3 regions of the Pseudomonas sp. PB103 genome follow, and region 3 is predicted to be linked to each of the others. Evidence: predicted binding sites of a transcription regulator. Region 3 holds the regulator's gene; each other region holds the start of a gene.
What was found. Region 3 encodes FliA, which starts transcription of late flagellar genes. Its sites were predicted from a motif close to CTAAAGTTTNNNNNNNNNNNGCCGNTAA; they were not measured.
Positions count from the first base shown of each region.

Region 1 (4,209 bases), on a different contig from region 3:
TTGCTGTTCGGCGGCGGTGGCGATTTGCGTGCTGAGGCTGTTGATGTGGCTGACCGAACCGGCCATTTCATCCAGGCCCGAATTGACTCGTGCCGTGGCGTCGGCCGCCGACTGGCAACTGGCCTGAGTGTTCTCCATGGCCGCGACCGAGGAACTCACGCCTTGGGTCAGGCGGGTCAGCATCTCGTTGATTTCCGAGGTACTGGCCTGGGTCCGGGCGGCGAGGGCGCGCACTTCATCAGCGACCACGGCAAAGCCGCGACCCTGCTCACCGGCGCGCGCGGCTTCAATCGCCGCGTTAAGCGCGAGCAAGTTGGTCTGGCCGGCAATCGCACCGATCACGCCGAGAATCTCGGTAATGCGCTGGGCGTCCTGCTGCATGTTTTCAACTTTGTGCGTCGCGCTGGCCACTTCGTCGATCAGCGCCACCACGCTGTTGGTTGCTTCGCCGACGACAACCCGCGAGCGGTCGGCGTTTTCGTTGGCGCGCTGAGTGAACGCTGCGGTTTCGGCGGCGTTTTGCGCAACGCTGTCTGCCGTCGAGCTCATCTCGGTGATGGCGGTAACGGTCTGATCGGTTTCCGAAGCATGACGCAGCAGAATCTGGCTGGTGTGTGCCGAGGTGCGTTGCAGGTTGTCGAGGCTCGACGCCATGGCGCCAGTGGCCTGGGTGACTTCGCCAATCATGTTTTGCAGGTAGGTGATAAAGGTGTTGATCGAGTGGCCGATCGCGCCGAGTTCATCTTCAGCGCGAATGGTGATGCGTTTAGTCAGGTCGGCATCGCCGCTGGAGAGCAGGTCGATATTGGCCTTCAGCGCTTTCATGCGCTGGATCAACTGGCGGATTGCGTAGACTTGCAGCAGCACCAGCAGAATCACTAGCGGAATCTGCAACAGACTCAGGGTGCTGAGTACATCGTCACGCTGCGCGGTGAGCATCTTGGTCGGCAGGGCGGTGGCGAGGAACCAGGGCGTGCCTTCGATCGGGCGCATGAAAAAGGTGCTGTCCTGACCGTTATTGTCGAACTCGACGCGTTGTGCCTGCTCGCGATTTTGCAGGCCGGTTTTGATCTGGCTGGCGAAGGTCGAGCTGCCGGCCAGTTCACTGATGTTCTTCAGTACGATCGGGCCGCTGATGCGCGAGCTGTTGCTGATGATCTTGCCGTCGGCCTCGACGATGAGCATCTCGGCGTTGAGGTCTTTTTCCTTGCGGGCGACCAGGTCGTTGAAGAAGCCGAGGGTCACGTCAATGGTCGACACGCCCCAGGCACTGCCATTTTTCTGGATCGCCATTGCGCAGTTGGTGCGCGGCTCGGCGCTGGCGTCGTCTTTATAGGCGGCGGCCCAGGCGCACTGACCGCGTGGCGTGGCCATGCCGCCCTTGTACCAGCTCTGGTCGTAATAGTTGGGCGCTGCGTCGCTGTTCCAGAAGGTGTTCACCGCCAGCTTGCCCGAGGCGTCGCGGTGCCAGAAGGTGCTGAATTTATTGCGCCCGGCTTCACGCTGGCCCGGCAATGGCCAGATCCCGCCACCAAAAACCTTCAGCTCACCGTACTGATCCACCAGCCCCGGCAATACCGTGTCGATCGCGGCACTGTCGAGCAGCGGGATGGTCTGGGTGATGCTGCGTTGTTGTGACTGAACCTTGTTCAGTTCCCCCTGAATCTGTTCGGCGACTTCGGCTATGCGGTTGAGCACCACTTGCTCTTCGGTGTGCCGCAATTTGGGCGCGACCAGTTGGCTGATACCGACCACCGTCAGCACCGACAGCAGCAGGATGAACAGAACCAGAAACAGGGTGTAACGAGCCTGAATGGTACGGAATGCGGGCATGGAAACCGGTCCTTGTGCTGCGATTCTTATTGTGGATTCGAGAGGGAAAACGCTGTGGGCTTTTATACGTATCGTCGGTGCCGGGGGAAGCTTTAGGTACTTTCGTGCAAGAAAACATATTGTCGACCGATGGAAAGTATCGAAAATCTTACAAGTGACTTATTGACTGTCGGGTTAGAGCAGAAGTACTAGACGAGGTATTTTGGTTGGAGGCTCTATAGCAATGCTTTCAGAGATTTTTCCGGTGTTCTGCAAATGTATCTGAATTGTAAAAAATCGATAAAAGCAGTTGGTGCCATTACTTTGCCCGTCGATACTTTCGTGCACTAAAACAGGTCAAAAAGGACATTTCCCATGTTGGCTTTACAAGGAGCAGAGTCATGACGATCGGTTACACCGGAGGTTGGCAGGCCAAAGGTGGCTTGTTGGTCAAGGACACCAGCTCTCGTGGCCAGGCGGTTTCGCAGAATGCCAAGGTCAAGCAGATGCTGGCACTGGTTGGCAATGACCCGAGCGTGCTTAATACCCTCGAGATGGACAAGCAGAAGCTGCACAAGAACATCAAAGGTTTCGACCCGGAAAACGTGTCGGCGAAACAGTTGGGTAATCTGAGTACGTTTTTGCGCAGTAAGGGCCTTATTTCTGATTTGACGGCGATGACGCTGCTCAATGCGGGCGACAAGTTCGACCGTTTTGGTGTGCAGAAGGAACCGGACGCCAAGTTCAATGCGCTGGAGTATTTCGCCACGCAACTGGATACCATCCAGACCAACAATATCAAGGGTGACAAATACGCCAATGGCTTGATCCCGGAGTACAAGAAAGCCATTTACGTGCTACAGAACCTCAAGACCTATGGCATGGGCAATGGCCAGACGGCGCCGACGGACCAGGGTATCCGCGCCAAAGCATAAGACCCGACGATGGCCCGTATGCCTGCGCTACGGGCCATTTTTGCGTTCCGTCATCCCGCGATATTGTGCTGGGCCTCTTCATGCAGGCGCTGCATGAGTGGGCATTGCAGTTGCAATGTTCTTCGACTGAAGCCTCGGTGGAACAGCGCGAGCCAACCACGATAGTCACCGTTGCCGGGGGCCAGCCCGGTGAATATGAAACCGATGGCGGCCAACCTGCTCAGGTCATGGGCAAATCGCCGGGACAGCCTGAGCCGGATTGACACCAGCCAATGTGCAGGCAAGTCGCGCAACTGTTTGAGCAAGCCATGGCCGAGTGTCTTCAGCACCATGTCATAACGATTGGCCTGTTGATCGATTTGAATCGCTGCGCCGCGCCAGTGAAAAGTGCGCTCCTGCGTTCCAAACACGCTGCTCAAATGTTGCATGAAATCCGCGCAACTCGCGGGCCAGCGCTGCTGTGGCAGAGGGCAACGATTGCCGTCAACGGGGCGGACCCCGATGACGATCGTTTCCGGCCCAGACTCGCCGAACGGTGAAGGGACATAGTCTGGCAATAGCCCGGTACTTTGAAAGCCAAGGTTGATCGCCATACGCTGCGTATAGGGATGGTGAGTCACCTGTTTGATCGATACATAGCGACAACCCAGTGCCTGAGCATGAGTCAATAATCGCTCGCCCAGGCGAGTCGCAATATTTTGACCGCGGGTTTGCGGGTGAACGACGCTCAACGCCAGTTCGGCGTTGTGCGCCGTAATGTCGCGTAACAGCGTAGCGTGCCCGAGTATCTGTTCATCCACCTCTGCGACTAAAGAATGCCAGCGGTTGTCAGTATGATTCTGGCTGATCATGCGTGGCAGATAGACATGCGGTTGAATGTAGCGGTCACCGTACACTTGGCGAAACAGCTGGCTGACAGCTGCCGCATCGGATTGGCGATAATTGCGCAAGATCAGTGGCTCCATCACGTGTACTCCATCGCACCAGGGCCATAGTCGCGCCGGTCGAGGAACCGCAGGCATTTGCCTGAGCGCGGGTGACGTTGCAGATCGTCTGTCCGGCAGCACTGCACCTGCAGATCCAGACGCTGATCGGCCTGCAGTTGATCGATCAGCGGGTACTGTTTGATCAGGGCGAGTTGAAGGGTTCGCTCGTCGTTGGTGCAGGCACGGGAAAATTCGCGCGGTACCCATTTCAGGGTCAATACATCCTTGTGAACCCTCTGCTCGATCACCAGTTGCCAGTCATCGCAACCGACCGAGTGCTGGACGATTTCGTCGATTTCGACAGGGCTCAGGGACAGCGTACCGACCCGTACCCGCTGGCTGTTGGCGCTGCGCCCCTTGAGCGCAAATTTGCGCATCGCTGTTCCGGCGGGCTCCCGCCAACAGGCGCGATCACCCACGGGATAACGAATCAACGGCATCAATCGGCGCGTGAGGTTGGTCAACACCAGCATGCC
Region 1 is NZ_RWIL01000157.1:21,546-25,754, forward strand. Features, by position in the region: gene EJA70_RS27690 (methyl-accepting chemotaxis protein) at 1-1,833, opposite strand, end outside; gene EJA70_RS27695 (hypothetical protein) at 2,214-2,747, shown strand; gene EJA70_RS27700 (GNAT family N-acetyltransferase) at 2,798-3,712, opposite strand; gene EJA70_RS27705 (phenylacetate--CoA ligase family protein) at 3,712-4,209, opposite strand, start outside.
Region 1: EJA70_RS27690 (methyl-accepting chemotaxis protein) is a predicted target of FliA. The motif match lies at 1,902-1,929, and genes of this name have one in related genera.

Region 2 (4,209 bases), on a different contig from region 3:
TGGGAGGACAATCCTGAGCGAGGGAAGGAGTGTCGCCCATGATCATTGCAGAATGTTACAGAGAGACTGCGACAGATCAGTGTTTGGATGAATAGCGCAACCGTCGGTCTTCTGCTCGTTCCCACGCTCCGCGTGGGAATGCCGCCCGGGACGCTCCGCGTCCCTGTGACGCAGAGCGTCACTTGATGCATTCCCACGCAGAGCGTGGGAACGAGCGTGTGGAGACGTCAGTAGTCGCCTCTTTTACGGAAGGCCCAACGCCCGGCAATCACGGTAAACGTCGCCACCAGCGCGACCAGTATCCAGAACCCTTCCGGGTCCTGCGACAACGGCACGCCGCCGACATTCATGCCGAAAAAACCGGCAATGATGTTGATCGGCAACGCCAGCACTGTCACCACCGTCAAAGTAAACAGTGTGCGGTTGCTTTGTTCGTTGAGATTGGCGGCGATCTCTTCCTGGAGCAATTTGATCCGCTCACCCAACGCCGTGAGGTCGTTGATGATCAGCGCAAACTCCTCGGTGGACTTGCGCAACTCCTTGACGTCCTCCTTCTGCAACCACGGCGGCGGGCGATTGAGCAGACGCAGCAACGAGCCCGGCTCCAGCGCCAGCAACCGTTGCAAGCGCACCAACACCCGGCGGTTGGCACCGAGTTCGGCGCGGTTGGTCGACAGCCGTGAGGAGAGCAATTCGTCCTCGACCTGGTCAACGCTCAGGCTGGTCTTGCGCACGATCTGCGTCAGCACTTCACCCTGATCACGGAGCAGATGCACCAGCAGTTCCGACGGTGAACGAAAGCGCTCGCCGGCCTTCACCGACGAGCGCAATTTGTCCACCGAATGCAGCGGCTGCAAGCGCGCACTGACGATCAGTTTGCTGCGCACGCAGACCCACAGCGTCGACACGTCGGAGGAGACCATGCTGCTGAGGTTGAACACCACATCGTTGACCACCGCCAGCAACGCTGAGTCGACGTGTTCGATGCGCGTCGAACGCGAACCTTCGTGCAGCGCTTCGAAAAATTCTTCGGGCAATTGCAGATGACTTTTCATCCAGCGTTCACAGGCGGCGTGAGCCAGGTTCAGATGCAGCCAGAGAAATTCGCCACTGTCATTGTCGTCCTGCAAACAGCGCAAAGCGGTCGCCGAATCGACTTCGCGGCCACGTTCGCCGGGCAGGAAACGAAAGCCGTAGAGCAGGCCAAACAGATCAGGATCGCGATGGCTGATATCGAGGCTGTGGTTCATGAAGGCTCGCTGCGAAGAGGGTGCGCCGGGCGCGCAAATGGCAGGTTCACTGAGCCGCATCATCGCAATGTCACATGACGTTTGTGTGACAGCAAAATGACGTCAAATCAACGCATTACCAGCGGTCGGGAAAATCTCAAGAAGCGCTCTGGCGCGCCGATCACGGGTGAGTTAGCTTGCGCGCCATTGGCCTCGAGCCAAGGTTCGCCGACAGGGAAGTCCGGCCACTTTTCACGCCCGTTTTGGGCGTGCCTCATCCCTGTCATGAGTACCTGTGATGCTGCAAAAATCCCTGAGAGCGCAAATTCTCGCCCTGCTGAGCGGCAGCCTGCTGGCGATGTTGTTGATCGCGCTGGCCTGCTTTCATTTCCTGTCCAACGGCGTGCAAAGCTACAGCCAGTTGATCGCCGGCCCGTTGCACACCTCGCAACTGATCGACGAAGCCAACCTGCAATTCAAAGTGCAGGTGCAGGAATGGAAAAACGTTTTGCTGCGCGGCAAACAACCGGCGGACCTGGCCAAGTACTGGAGCCAGTTCGAAGACCGTCAGCGCGATGTACAGAAGATTCTCGGTGAACTGGCCAGCCAGAAAGGCATCGAGTCGAGCCTGAAATCGCGTATCGAACGTTTGCGTGAAGAACATCGTCAGTTGGGCAGCGCCTATCAGAAGGGCCGCGATGCCTACGTCGCTGCCGGCGGCGATCCGAGCGCAGGCGACAACGCCGTCAAAGGTGTCGACCGTGCTACCAGCGACCAGATGAGCGAACTGGTCGCCGAATTGCGCAAGCAGGGTAACGATCAATCGGCGCTGATCAGTGCCGAGGCCGACCGCACGGTGTTGTTCGGTCTGTTGGTGATGCTCGCTTCGGGTGTGGTGATCGGCCTGCTGAGCCTGTGGCTGGTCAACCGCAATCTGGTCGAGCCGATTCGCAAGCTCATCGACTACGTCACTCAGTTGAGTCGCGGCAAACTCGCTGAACGTGTGGTCAGCGACCGCCAGGATGAGTTGGGCAACCTCGCCGCTGCGGCCAACACGTTGCGTGATTTCCTCGCTGAAACCTTCACCCGTCTGCAACGCAGCGCCAGCGATCTGGACAGCGCCAGCGGCGAGTTGAATGCGATTGCCACGACCATGGCCGGTGGCACCAACGAGCAGTTCAACCGCACCGATCAAGTGGCCACGGCGATGAACGAAATGTCCGCCACCGCGCAGGAAGTGGCACGTCACGCCGCCGATGCCGCGCGTGCCGCCGACGATGCCGACCAGTCTGCCCAGCAGGGTGAAAAGGTCATGCAAAGCACCATCCATTCGATCACGCAGATGCGCGGCGAAATCGCCAACACCGCGACCGTCATCCGGCGTCTGGAAGCGGACAGTGGGCGCATTGGCAAAGTGCTGGAAGTGATTCGCGGCATTGCCGAGCAGACCAACTTGCTGGCACTCAACGCTGCGATTGAAGCGGCGCGCGCCGGTGAAGCCGGGCGTGGTTTTGCGGTGGTTGCCGATGAGGTGCGCAACCTCGCCCAACGCACCGCTGAGTCGATCATCGAGATCAACCAGATCATCCAGAACGTGCAGACCGGTGCGGTCGACGCGGCGCAAGCGATTGAAAGCGGTCAGTCGCGCAGTGATGAAAGCGTCGAGCAAGTGACCCAGGCGGGCGCAATGCTGGAGCGCATCACCCATGCAGTAGAGGCGATTCGCGACATGAACCGTCAGATCGCGACTGCTGCCGAAGAGCAGACCTCGGTGGCCGAGGATATCTCGCGCAACCTCACCGAGATCACCTCGATCGCTAGCACCAACCTCGACAACGTGCAGCGCACTGAAAGCGCCAGCCAGAACCTGCATGGTCTGTCAGGGCAACTGAACGAAGTCACTGCACGCCTGAGCGCGTGACCCTTTGACTGTGTACCGGTTCGGATACCGAGTCGCTACACAGTCGATCTCAAATTGACGCGGCCATGGTCGATGACCGGTTATCTATCACCGGCATTGGAGCACTCCCATGGTCAGCATCACTTCTGTTTCGATCAACCAGACCCTCAGCACCTCGACCAGCAAGACCGCAATCAGCGACGTCAGCGAAGACGCGGCAACCGCCGCCTCTTCGAGCACTGGGGCTGCCACCGACGCACCGAAAGCGGCCGGTGGCGCGGCGCCTTCGGGTGGCAGCAGTTCCAGCAGCAGCGAAGAATCGGATTCGGTGAAAGAACTGCGCAAGCAGATCGCCGAACTGCAAAAGCAATTGCAGGAACAACAGCAATCGCTGCAAGCGGCGCAGGCCAAGCAGGAAAGCTCGGAGGCCAAAGCCGCCGACGTTGCTGCCGCTCAAGCGCAGATCGCCAGCACCTCGGCTTCGCTGCAAACCGCCACATCGGCCTTGCTGCAGGCGCTGCAGGATTCGGACAGCAGCACCTCGGGCTCGCTGGTCAGCACAACGGCATAACCGTTGGTCGCTTTATCGGCGGTTTTACGCCTGAATGAGTCTGCACCTGTAATTTCTGACAGTAGACGGTCTTCGGCCTGCGCCTGATAGTCCTGACATGCCAGCGGATCAGGGCATAGGTGATTTGCGAACTTATCAGGAGAAAGGCAATGGCCGAAGAATTGTTACCAATGAGTCTTGTCGCGGGGCAAAAGACAGTTATCTATTCAAATGAAGTTGATGTCCTGACACCTAGAGTTGCCATTCCAGCTCGTGATTTTGTACTCGGTGAAGTCATCGTCGTTATGATGGGCGAAACCGAAGTTGCCCGACATGTTTACCGCGAAGGCGATCATTTTGTCGTGCATGTGATTCTGGATAAGTCGAAGCTGCATCAAGTTGTCGGTACGGTCGACTTTGGCTATAAAATTGTTGTCCTCAATGAAGACCAGAAAGAAAGAGTAGTGGCCGCTTCAAAAACGATTCGCGCTGAAGTTCACTCGTTCAATAGCAGTACGAGTTCGTCTTTC
Region 2 is NZ_RWIL01000114.1:1,746-5,954, forward strand. Features, by position in the region: gene EJA70_RS20320 (inorganic phosphate transporter) at 1-1, opposite strand, end outside; gene EJA70_RS20325 (transporter) at 228-1,250, opposite strand; gene EJA70_RS20330 (methyl-accepting chemotaxis protein) at 1,525-3,150, shown strand; gene EJA70_RS20335 (hypothetical protein) at 3,260-3,700, shown strand; gene EJA70_RS20340 (hypothetical protein) at 3,850-4,209, shown strand, end outside.
Region 2: EJA70_RS20330 (methyl-accepting chemotaxis protein) is a predicted target of FliA. The motif match lies at 1,386-1,413, and genes of this name have one in related genera.

Region 3 (4,209 bases):
GACCCAGTCGCGCATCGTCACCGCCCAGGCCGAGTTGAGCCTGCGTGGCGAAGCCGACGGCAACAGCAATCGGCAGATCTTCGCCGGTCTGCCGTTGACCGCTGGGCTGCCGCTGACCGCCGCTGAGCCGCTGAGCGAGCCGACGTACGCCGCTCCGGCGCGTCCGGCCCCGGCGCCTGCGCAGTCCTCCGGCGGCGTCGATCCACGCGCACTGGATTCGATGCGTTTTGAATTGAACAGCCTGCGCGAGCTGATGGAAGTTCAGCTCGGCACCCTGGCCTGGAATCAGTTGCAGGGCAGCCGTCCGGCGCAAGCCAACCTCTATCGTCGTCTGCAACGCATCGGTCTGTCCGGGCCGTTGTCGCGCGATCTGCTGGCGATGATCACCGATATCGAAGAGCCGCGTCAGGCCTGGCGCATGTTGCTTGCGCACCTGGCGCGGATGATTGCCGTACCGGAAGTCGAGCCGCTGGAAGAGGGCGGTGTGATCGCCATGGTCGGCCCTGCCGGCATGGGCAAGACCACCACGCTGGCCAAGCTCGCCGCGCGTTACGTGCTCAAGTACGGCGCGCAGAATGTCGCGCTGGTGAGCATGGACAGTTTCCGCATCGGTGCGCAGGAACAACTGAAGACCCTGGGGCGCATTCTCAATGTGCCGGTGACTCACGTCGATCCGGGCCAATCGCTGGTGCAAGCGCTGGATCCACTGCTGCGCAAACGCGTGGTATTGATCGATACTGCCGGCCTGCAAGCCAGCGATCCGGCCCTGCGCATGCAGCTCGAAAGTCTGGCCGGTCGAGGCATTCGTTCAAAAAATTATCTGGTCTTGGCAACCACCAGCCAGAAACAGGTTCTAACCGCCGCTTATCACAGTTACAAGCGTTGCGGGCTTGCCGGGTGCATCCTGACTAAACTGGATGAAACGGCCAGCCTTGGCGAAGTGTTGAGCCTGGCGATCAGTCATGAATTGCCGGTCGCGTACCTGACCGATGGCCCACGGATTCCAGATGATCTGCATCTGCCGCGCCGTCATCAATTGGTCAGCCGCGCCGTCAGCGTGCAAATGCAGGAAGAACCCAGCGAAGAAGCCATGGCCGACATGTTCGCTGATATCTATCACAGCCCCACCAAGCAGGTAGGCTGAGGTATTCATGAACAGTTTTTGTACCTACATCGATGGTCTGCCATGCATTGTTCCGGTTGTGAACGCGCAGCCAGTAATGTGGCCTCCGTCTATGCAAGACAAGGTAAAGAAATAACATGGGCAGCATGCATCCCGTACAGGTGATCGCGGTGACCGGCGGCAAAGGTGGCGTCGGCAAGACTAACGTGTCAGTGAACTTGTCCCTGGCGCTGGCAGAGCTTGGCCGTCGGGTCATGTTGCTGGACGCCGACCTGGGTCTGGCGAACGTCGACGTTCTGCTGGGGCTCACGCCCAAACGCACGCTGGCTGACGTTATCGAAGGCCGCTGTGAGCTGCGCGACGTTCTGTTGCAAGGCCCCGGCGGGATTCGCATCGTGCCGGCCGCGTCCGGCACCCAGAGCATGGTCCACCTGAGCCCGGCACAACACGCTGGCCTGATTCAGGCGTTCAGCGACATCGGCGACAATCTCGACGTACTGGTGATCGACACCGCTGCGGGTATTGGTGACTCGGTAGTCAGTTTTGTTCGCGCAGCCCAGGAAGTGTTGCTGGTGGTGTGCGACGAGCCGACCTCGATCACCGACGCCTACGCGCTGATCAAACTGCTCAACCGCGATTACGGCATGAACCGCTTCCGCGTATTGGCCAACATGGCGCAGAGCCCGCAAGAAGGCCGCAACCTGTTCGCCAAGTTGACCAAGGTCACGGATCGCTTCCTTGACGTCGCTCTACAATACGTCGGCGCCGTGCCTTACGACGAAAGCGTGCGTAAGGCCGTGCAGAAACAGCGTGCCGTCTATGAAGCCTTCCCGCGTTCCAAGTGCGCGCTGGCGTTCAAGGCGATCGCGCAGAAGGTCGATACCTGGCCGCTGCCCGCCAACCCGCGTGGCCACCTTGAATTTTTCGTCGAGCGCCTCGTGCAGCAAACGGCAGGGCCAGTGCTATGACCGCCAGCGGTATGAATTACTACAAGAAGTCGGCACGTGATGCGCAGTACGAGTTGATCGAGCGTTACGCGCCACTGGTAAAGCGCATTGCCTATCACTTGCTGGCACGGTTGCCGGCGAGTGTGCAGGTCGAAGACCTGATCCAGGCCGGGATGATCGGCCTGCTTGAAGTCTCGACCAAATATGACGCCAGCAAAGGCGCCAGTTTCGAAACGTACGCGGGCATACGAATCCGCGGCGCAATGCTCGACGAAGTGCGCAAAGGGGACTGGGCGCCACGCTCGGTTCACCGCAATACCCGTATGGTCAGTGACGCGATTCGCGCAATTGAAGCTAAAACCGGCCGTGATGCTAAAGATCACGAGGTTGCGGCCGAACTCCAATTGAGTCTCGACGATTACTACGGGATTTTGAATGACACCTTGGGCAGCCGCCTCTTCAGTTTCGACGACCTGCTGCAGGACGGCGAACACGAAGGGCTGCACGAGGATGGCGCGAGTGCTCATCTTGAGCCGTCACGCGATCTGGAAGATGAACGCTTCCAGGCGGCGCTGGCGGACGCGATTGCCAATTTGCCGGAGCGTGAGCGACTGGTGTTGGCGCTGTACTACGACGAAGAGCTGAACCTCAAGGAGATCGGTGAAGTCCTTGGCGTCAGTGAATCGCGGGTCAGCCAGTTACACAGCCAGTGCGCGGCCCGCTTGCGGGGGCGTTTGGGGGAGTGGCGAGCGCGCTGAAGGCAGTGTGGGGACACTGCGAACGAGGCTGGTGCGGTGATGAACGGCACCGGTCTTGCTCTGTTGTGCTCCAGACAGTCTTCGAGTGCTGCGCCGATTGATTGAAGTGGCGCGTCCAGGTGCTGGGCGCGTTTAAGACTGCTTGGAGGTCGAATTGAACAAAGACATGAAAATCCTCATCGTTGATGACTTCTCAACGATGCGGCGGATCATCAAGAACCTGCTGCGCGATCTTGGGTTCACCAATACCGTCGAGGCCGACGATGGCACTACCGCCATTCCGGTGCTCAACAGCGGAAGCATCGACTTTCTGGTAACAGACTGGAACATGCCGGGCATGACCGGTATCGACCTGCTGCGCCACGTGCGTGCCGATGAAAAACTCAAGCATCTGCCCGTTCTCATGGTGACCGCTGAAGCCAAGCGCGAGCAGATCATTGAAGCCGCTCAGGCCGGTGTAAACGGCTACGTAGTCAAACCTTTCACGGCTCAGGCGTTGAAAGACAAAATCGAGAAGATTTTCGAACGCATCGGCTGATGAACGCGCGGGGGAGCTATGGAGCATAACGAATCTTCACAGGGCGATTTCGAGTCGACCCTGAAAAAACACGCGGTCGAACTGGTCGAGAGCCTTGAAAAAGGCAGGTTCGGCGACGCTGTGCAACTGATCCATGAGCTCAATCAGACCCGTGACCGTGGCCTGTATCAGGAAGTCGGCAAGCTCACACGTGAACTGCACAGTGCGATCGTCAACTTCCAGATCGATCCGAACATGCCGCAGGCCGAGGAAGTGTCGCAAATCACCGACGCCACCGAACGCCTGGGCTATGTGGTCAAGCTGACAGAGGCCGCGGCCAACCGCACCATGGATCTGGTGGAAAGCGCCACGCCGGTGGTCAACAGTCTGGCCGATGAAGCCCAGGCCTTGAGCACCGATTGGGGTCGCTTCATGCGTCGCGAAGTCGGGGCTGAAGAGTTCCGCGAGCTGGCGCGCCGGGTCGACGGTTTTCTGTCGCGCAGCAGCACGGACAACCGTGCGGTGTCGAGCAATCTTAACGACATCCTGCTGGCCCAGGATTACCAGGACCTGACCGGTCAGGTGATCAAGCGTGTGACCCAACTGGTCACCGAAGTCGAAAGCAATTTGCTCAAACTCGTGCTCATGGCCAGTCAGGTCGACCGCTTTGCGGGCATCGAACATGACCGCGCCGCGATGCTTGCAGAAAAAGATCCACAAAAACATCTCTCGCAGGGTGAAGGTCCGCAGATTCATGCCGATAAACGAGAAGACGTTGTGTCCGGTCAGGACGATGTGGACGATTTGTTATCCAGCCTCGGGTTCTAGAGTTTTGGAATTTTAGGTTTTTTGGGTTTTTAGACC
Region 3 is NZ_RWIL01000069.1:8,073-12,281, reverse strand. Features, by position in the region: gene flhF (flagellar biosynthesis protein FlhF) at 1-1,144, shown strand, start outside; gene fleN (flagellar synthesis regulator FleN) at 1,261-2,091, shown strand; gene fliA (RNA polymerase sigma factor FliA) at 2,088-2,828, shown strand; gene EJA70_RS13195 (chemotaxis response regulator CheY) at 2,995-3,366, shown strand; gene EJA70_RS13190 (protein phosphatase CheZ) at 3,385-4,173, shown strand.